Regions from separate parts of the Pseudomonas sp. GL_135 genome, predicted to be linked through region 1. Evidence: predicted binding sites of a transcription regulator. Region 1 holds the regulator's gene; the other holds the start of a gene.
What was found. Region 1 encodes sigma-54, which starts transcription at its own class of promoters, with help from an activator protein. Its sites were predicted from a motif close to ANTGGCATNNANNTTGCTNT; they were not measured.
Positions count from the first base shown of each region.

Region 2: nirB (nitrite reductase large subunit NirB) is a predicted target of sigma-54. The motif match lies at 1,819-1,838, and genes of this name have one in related genera.

Region 1 covers NZ_CM174408.1:962,365-966,575, reverse strand. Annotated here, with positions in the region: gene lptA (lipopolysaccharide transport periplasmic protein LptA) at 1-332, shown strand, start outside; gene lptB (LPS export ABC transporter ATP-binding protein) at 332-1,057, shown strand; gene AC3ISG_RS04370 (RNA polymerase factor sigma-54) at 1,247-2,740, shown strand; gene hpf (ribosome hibernation-promoting factor, HPF/YfiA family) at 2,817-3,125, shown strand; gene ptsN (PTS IIA-like nitrogen regulatory protein PtsN) at 3,138-3,602, shown strand; gene rapZ (RNase adapter RapZ) at 3,605-4,211, shown strand, end outside.
Region 2 covers NZ_CM174408.1:4,202,408-4,206,618, reverse strand. Annotated here, with positions in the region: gene nirB (nitrite reductase large subunit NirB) at 1-1,601, opposite strand, end outside; gene AC3ISG_RS18605 (bifunctional nitrate reductase/sulfite reductase flavoprotein subunit alpha) at 2,194-4,211, shown strand, end outside.

The sequences.
Region 1 (4,211 bases):
TCACCCGCACGCCGCAAGGCGACGTGGACGTGTTCACGTCCGTGGGCAACCTGGCCTACTACGAGCAGAAGCCATCGGTGGACAAGCCGATCGTTCAGGCCTGGGGTGTCACTATTCAATACTTCGCGGCGCAGAACCGCATCGTGCTGATCGACAAAGCCAAAGTGGTCAACGATGGCAACACGTCCGAAGGCGAGAAAATTGTCTATGACACCGTCAAGCAGGTCGTGAACGCCGGCCGCGCCAACGGCACCAAGGTCACCGCACCACGCCCTCGCATCGACATGGTCATCCAGCCGAAAAAGAAAACCGACCAGCAGAAGGCCCAGTAATGGCAACGCTGAAAGCCCAACACCTGGCCAAGGCCTATAAAAGCCGCCAGGTGGTACGTGACGTCAGCCTGTCCATCGAGAGCGGCCAGATCGTTGGCCTGCTCGGCCCCAACGGCGCCGGCAAGACCACCTGCTTCTACATGATCGTCGGCCTGGTTCAGGCGGATCAGGGTCGCGTGCTGATCGACGACCAGGATGTCAGCCACCAGCCGATGCATGGCCGCGCCCGGGCCGGTATTGGCTACCTGCCACAGGAAGCGTCGATCTTTCGCAAGCTTTCCGTCTCGGACAACATCATGGCGATCCTTGAGACTCGCAAGGAGCTTGATCGCGCGGCCCGCCGCAAAGAGCTGGAAAGCCTGCTGCAGGAATTTCACATTACCCACATCCGCGACAACCTGGGTATGAGCCTGTCGGGCGGGGAACGTCGCCGTGTGGAAATTGCACGCGCCCTCGCCACTTCGCCGAAATTCATTCTGCTCGACGAACCGTTTGCCGGTGTTGACCCTATTTCGGTAGGCGACATCAAGCAGATCATTCACCACCTCAAGGCCAAAGGGATCGGCGTGCTGATCACTGACCACAACGTGCGTGAAACGCTGGATATCTGCGAAACCGCCTACATCGTCAACGATGGCCAGCTGATTGCCGAAGGCGACGCCGAGTCCATCCTGGCCAACCAGTTGGTCAAGGAAGTGTATCTGGGTCACGAGTTCCGCCTGTAACCGCAGTGATGACATGAGGTCGTGCGCCCTCCCGTAACGGATGCCATCGCCGACCTCGTTTTTTAATTGTCATCACACTCTAGGCAAACCCTCCAGCTTCAGGCATATAATTTGCTTAAGTTGGCGCCATCGGCGCCCTGGTAGTAAATGGCGCGCAGTGCGCCGGCGAATAAGGTGTTAAGCCCTGCCATGAAACCTTCGCTAGTCTTGAGAATGGGCCAGCAGCTGACGATGACACCTCAGCTGCAACAGGCAATCCGCTTGCTTCAGTTGTCGACGCTGGATCTCCAACAGGAGATTCAGGAGGCGCTGGAGTCGAACCCGATGCTGGAACGGCAGGAGGAAGGCGACGATTTCGACAACGCCGACCCCTTGGCCGATAACGTAGAGCAAAAGCCCAACGCTGACGTTCAGGAACCCACTTATCAGGAGTCTGCGCCTACCGTCGACAATCTGGATGAGGGTGACTGGAACGAGCGCATCCCCAACGAACTGCCGGTCGACACGGCGTGGGAAGACGTCTATCAGACCAGCGCCAGCAGCCTGCCCAGCAATGATGATGACGAGTGGGATTTCACCACCCGCACCTCCGTTGGCGAGAGCCTGCAAAGCCACCTGCTCTGGCAGCTCAATCTGGCGCCGATGTCGGACACCGATCGCCTGATCGCCGTGACCCTGATCGATTGCATCAACAACCAGGGCTACCTCGACGAAACACTCGACGAATTGCTCGACGCGTTCGATCCCGAGCTCGATATCGAGCTGGACGAAATCGAAGCCGTTCTGCACCGCATCCAGCAGTTCGAGCCTGCGGGCATCGGCGCTCGCAACCTGAGCGAATGCCTGCTGCTGCAACTTCGCCAGTTGCCGGCCAAAACCAAGTGGCTGGCAGAAGCGCAGAAGCTGGTCAGCGAGTACATCGATCTGTTGGGCAGCCGCGACTACGCGCAACTGATGCGCCGCATGAAGCTCAAGGAAGACGACCTGCGCCAGGTCATCGAGCTGGTCCAGAGTCTCAACCCGCGCCCCGGCTCGCAGATCGAATCCAGCGAACCCGAATACGTCGTACCTGACGTCATCGTGCGCAAGGACAACGAGCGCTGGTTGGTGGAGCTGAACCAGGAATCCGTGCCGCGCCTGCGGGTCAATCCGCAATATGCAGGCTTTGTGCGTCGAGCCGATACCAGTGCCGACAACACGTTCATGCGCAATCAGCTGCAAGAGGCGCGCTGGTTCATCAAGAGCCTGCAGAGCCGCAACGAGACGCTGATGAAGGTGGCCACGCAGATCGTCGAACACCAGCGCGGCTTTCTGGAGTACGGGGACGAGGCCATGAAGCCGCTGGTTCTGCATGACATTGCTGAAGCGGTTGGCATGCACGAATCGACGATTTCCCGGGTGACCACGCAGAAGTTCATGCACACGCCGCGCGGGATTTACGAACTCAAATATTTCTTTTCCAGCCACGTCAGCACCTCCGAAGGCGGCGAGTGCTCGTCCACGGCGATTCGCGCGATCATCAAAAAACTGGTCGCCGCGGAAAATCAGAAAAAGCCGTTGAGTGACAGCAAGATCGCTGGTTTACTGGAAGCACAAGGCATTCAAGTGGCCCGTCGCACAGTCGCCAAGTACCGCGAATCCCTCGGGATCTCGCCGTCCAGCGAACGCAAGCGACTGATGTAAAGGTCACACGTCAAAGCGTTCCAGTGGCAGGCATTACGCCTGCCTCTTAATGCACTGGCAACGAAGGAGAAGCTGTATGCAAGTCAACATCAGTGGACACCAGCTGGAAGTGACTGAACCTCTGCGTACCTACATCGGCGAGAAACTCGCCCGATTGGAACGCCACTTTGACAAGATCACGAATGTGCAGGTCACCATGGAGGTCGAGAAGCTCAAGCAGAAAATCGAAGCCACCCTGCACGTTCCTGGCGCTGAAGTGGTTGCCAACGCCGAACACGACGACATGTATGCAGCCATTGACCTGCTTGCCGACAAGCTTGACCGCCAACTCAAAAAACATAAGGAAAAACAGCAAAGTCTGCTGCAAGGCGCGACTGCTCGCTGACACTCCCCACCCATGATCCGACTTGAAAATATCCTGACCCCTGGCCGTTCACTCGTGAACGTGCCAGGCGGCAGCAAAAAAGCTGTACTCCAGAACATCGCCAAAATGATCGGCACGCAAGTGCCTGATCTGGATGAGCAGGAGGTGTTTGAAAGCCTCATTGCCCGTGAAAAGCTCGGTTCCACCGGATTCGGTAACGGCATCGCCATTCCCCACTGTCGGCTGAAGGGCTGTTCAACGCCTGTCAGCGCCGTACTGCATCTGGAAAAGCCCATCGATTTCGACGCCATCGACGGCGCTCCGGTTGACCTGCTGTTTGTGCTGCTTGTCCCGGAAGCGGCCACCGATGCTCACCTTGAATTGCTCCGCCAGATCGCCAGCATGCTCGACCGTGAGGATGTGCGTAAGCGGCTGCGCGGTGCCAAAACCGCTGAAGAGCTCTACAACGTCGTGCTCGACGTCCAGAACGGTCACTGACCATGCGCATGATCATCGTCAGCGGCCGCTCCGGCTCCGGCAAGAGCACAGCCCTCGATGTCCTTGAAGACAGCGGTTTCTACTGCGTCGACAACCTGCCTGCCGGCCTGCTGCCGGAGCTGGCCGAACGCGCGCTGATCAACAGCGAACTGGCTGAGCCCCTGCTGGCGGTCTCGATCGACGCACGCAACCTGCCCAGTCACCTGACGCGATTCCCGCGCATGCTCGCCGAGGTTCGCGCCCGGCACATCCAGTGCGACGTGCTGTTCCTCGATGCCGATGAACCTACCCTTCTCAAGCGCTTTTCCGAGACCCGTCGCCGTCATCCGCTGAGCACGGCGACGCGCTCGCTGGCCGAAGCGATCCGTGACGAGAAAACCCTGCTGGGTCCGATCATCGATCTGGCTGACCTGACGGTCGACACCACGCACCTTAATCTCTATCAGTTGCGCGACATCCTCAAGTTGCGCCTGCTGAACAAACCCGAGCCGGGCACTGCCTTCCTCATCGAATCCTTTGGCTTCAAGCGTGGCATGCCCGTGGATGCCGATCTGGTGTTCGACGTGCGCTGCCTGCCGAACCCGTACTGGAAGCCCGAACTGCGTGAGC
Region 2 (4,211 bases), 2.4 Mb from region 1:
ACGGTGGGTTTGCAGATGTCGCAACCCACATGGCCTTTGCCGTGGCGGGCCAGCATCTCGTCGAAGCTTTCGATGTTTTCAATGCGGGCGAAGGCGTACAGCTCCTGACGCGTGAACGCAAAGTGCTCGCACAGGCTTTTATCGACGGTGACGCCGCGGGCAATCAGTTCGTGCTCGAACACGCTTTTCAGCAGCGCTGCACAACCGCCGCACCCGGTGGCCGCCTTGGTGCAGGCCTTGAGCCCGGCAAGATCGGTGCAGCCGCCGTCGATGGCCGAACAGATCGACGCCTTGCTCACGTTGTGGCATGAGCAAATGGTTGCCGTGGCGGGCAGAGCATCGGCGCCAAGGGTTGGCGCGCCGTCACTGTGGGGCAGGATCAGGCTCGACGGATCGGCGGGCAGCTTGATGCCGTTCTGTGCGTATTGCAGCAAGGTGTCGTAATAACTGTTGTCGCCCACCAGCACGGCGCCGAGCACTTTTTTGCCATCGGCGGACACCACCAGGCGTCGATAACTGCCGCTGGCCTCATCGATGAACCGGTAGCTGCGCGCGCCGGTCAACGCGCCATGGGCATCGCCGATGGAGCCGACGTCGACGCCGAGCAGTTTGAGTTTGGTCGACATGTCCGCGCCGAAGAACGGCTCGGCGGCCAGGTCGCACAATTGCGCCGCGACATTGCGCGCCATTTGATAGCCCGGCGCGACGAGGCCGAAGACGCTGCCGTTCCAGGCCGCGCACTCGCCGATGGCGAAAATGTCGGCGTCGCTGGTGCGGCAATGTTCGTCGATGGCGACGCCGCCGCGCGGGCCCAGCGCCAGCTCACACTGGCGGGCGAGGGCGTCTTGCGGACGAATGCCGGCGGAGAAAACGATCAGGTCGGTTTCGAGGAATTCATCGCCGGCGAAATTCATCCGGTAGCGGTATGTCTCACCCGCGCTGATGGATTGCGTCGCGCGAGACAGATGCACGCCAACCCCCAGCGCTTCGATGCGCGCCTTCAGGGCGGCGCCGCCGTGATCGTCCAGCTGAACCGGCATCAGGCGCGGCGCGAATTCCACCACGTGGGCTTCCAGTCCCAGTGACTTCAGCGCGTTGGCCGCTTCCAGTCCCAGCAGCCCGCCGCCGACCACCACACCGCGTTTTGACTGACTGGCCGCGGCGCGAATGGTGTCGAGGTCGTCCAGGGTGCGGTAGACCAGTCGCGAGTTGCCTTCAGCGCCTTCGATGGGCGGCACGAAAGGGTAGGAGCCCGTCGCCAGCACCAGCTTGTCGTAACCAAAGCGGCCCTTGGCGGTGATCACTTCGCGCCCCACCCGGTCGATTTCCAGCACCGGCACACCCAGGTGCAGCGCAAGCCCGGTCTGCTCATATAAGGAAGCAGCGCTCATCGCCAGTGACTCGGCGTCGCGACCGCCAAAGTATTCGGACAGGTGCACGCGGTCGTAGGCGCGCTGGCCTTCCTCACCGAACACATGAATGCGGTAGCGCTCAAGGGCGCCGGCGGCGATCAGTTGTTCGACGCAGTGGTGACCCACCATGCCGTTGCCGATGACGATCAGGGTTTGGACGTCGTTGAGTGGGGCGACTGTGGTGGTCATATCGAGTCCCGGCCAAGGCCAATCAGGTTTTTCGAAAGCAAAAAAAAGGCGCCCGGAACCTCTCGGTTCCAGGCGCCTTTGCCTGTTCTTTTAACGGTTGCCGCCCGACCACAGTGTCGACGCCAACCTGGTGAGCCCGATGCCGCGAACGGCTGGCGGTCTGCGTTGACCGGCCAGGGCTGCCAACCGGGTGTTCAGGCTGGACTTGGTAAGGGACATAGCAATGGCTGTGCCAGCGGAGAATGTCCAGGTGTCGGACGCCTTTCGTCCCCGCCAGACGCGCAGGTTTGACGGGCCAGAGGCGTGATCGTAAGCCGATCTCATCGCCATCGATACGAACGGTACCGGCTCGAAAAGGGTGCGATTTACGCTGGTGCGCCCCACCGTGAAGCTCAACTCTCTTTAATCGGGCGAGCAACTTTCGCTGAAACCGCCCGCTGCACGTTCCACGGCCAGGCTGGCCTGCTGTTTGCAATATCCCGTTCACAGGCAATCAACGCCGATTGCCATATTCACGACAAAGGCGCCGTGTGCTCTCCGTTTTTCAACGGATGAGAACAGGGCGTCTTTTTTTGCTTTCAGGAAACGGAATATGGCGAGCAGCAGCGTAAAGAGCGTGTGTCCTTATTGCGGTGTCGGTTGCGGCATCGTCATGCAGGTCGAGGACAACCGAGTCATCAAGGTGGTCGGCGACAAGACGCACCCGAGCAATTTCGGCCGTCTGTGCACCAAAGGCACCACCTGCGGCCAGGCGATTGCCGGGTCGGGGCGGATGGAGTCCGCGTACATCCGCCATCAGCGCAGCCACGAGCCGGTGCGCGCGGAAATGGACGCCGCGATCAGCGAAACCGCCCGGCGCTTGCGCGGGATTCTGGATCGCGATGGCCCCGGCGCGCTGGCGTTTTACGTCTCGGGGCAGATGTCCCTGGAGGCGCAATACCTGGCCAACAAACTCGCCAAAGGTTTTGTGCGCACCCCCAGTATCGAGTCCAATTCGCGGCTGTGCATGGCCAGCGCGGGCAGCGGCTACAAGCTCTCGTTAGGCGCGGACGGCCCGCCTGGGTCCTACGATGATTTCGACAAGGCCGATCTGTTTTTCGTGATCGGCGCGAATATGGCCGACTGTCACCCGATCCTGTTCTTGCGCATGATGGATCGGGTCAAGGCCGGGGCGAAGCTGATCGTCGTCGACCCCCGGCGCAGCGCCACCGCCGAAAAGGCCGAGCTGTTCCTGCAAATCAAACCTGGCACCGACCTCGCGCTGCTCAATGGCCTGCTGCATCTGCTGGTGGAGAACGGCGATACCGACGCCGAATTCATCGCCTCGTTCACCCAGGGCTGGGACGCCATGCCCGACTTCCTCGCCGAGTACTCGCCCGCGTACGTCGCGCAGATCACCGGCCTGGCCGAAGCTGACGTTCGTCAGGCTGCGCGGATGATCGGCGCGGCGCCCGAGTGGATGAGCTGCTGGACCATGGGCCTGAACCAGAGCACCCACGGCACCTGGAACACCAATGCGCTGTGCAACCTGCACCTGGCGACCGGGGCGATTTGTCGGCGCGGCAGCGGTCCGTTTTCCCTGACCGGCCAACCGAATGCCATGGGCGGCAGGGAAATGGGCTACATGGGCCCAGGACTTCCCGGACAGCGCTCGGTGTTGGTGGACGCCGACCGCCGCTTTATAGAAGACCTCTGGCGCATCCCGGAGGGCAGCATCCCGCACCAGCCTGGCGGCGGCACCATCGACCTGTTCGAGCAGATGCGTGACGGCGTGATCAAGGCCTGCTGGATCATCTGCACCAACCCGGTGGCCAGTGTCGCCAACCGCACGACGGTCATCGACGCCCTGAAAACCGCCGAGCTGGTCATTACCCAGGACGCCTTCCTCGACACCGAAACCAATCGCTACGCCGACATCTTGTTGCCGGGCGCGCTCTGGGCGGAAGGGGAAGGGGTGATGATCAACTCCGAGCGCACCCTTAACCTGACACAGAAAGCCGTCGATGCGCCGGGGCAGGCCTTGCCCGACTGGCAGATCATCGCCAGCGTCGCCTGTGAAATGGGCTTCGCCGACGCCTTCAGTTACGCCTCGGCAGAGGAGGTGTTCGAAGAAATCAAACAGGCCTGGAACCCCGCCACAGGCTACGACATTCGCGGCGCCAGCTATGGGCGGCTGCGGGATCAGTCTTTGCAATGGCCGTGCGCGCCAGATGACGAGACCGTGCGCAGTCCGATTCGCTACCTCAGCGATAGCGGTGCGGGCCCAGTCAAGGAAGGCGTCACGCCACGGCGGCCGATTATCTTTCCCACCGCAAACGGCAAAGCGGTATTTTTCCCACGCCCGCACATGGCGCCGGCTGAACTGCCCAACGATGCATTTCCCATGGTGCTCAACACCGGCCGCCTGCAACACCAATGGCACACGCTGACCAAGACCGGGAAAGTGCCGACACTGAACGCGCTCAATGCGCGGCCGTTCGTCGAGCTGCACCCCGACGATGCCCTTGCGCTGGGTATCCGCGAAGGGGATGGCGTGGAAATCCGTTCCGCACGCGGGCTGGCGGTGTTGCCTGCGGTGATCAGCGATCGGGTGCTGCCGGGCAATTGCTT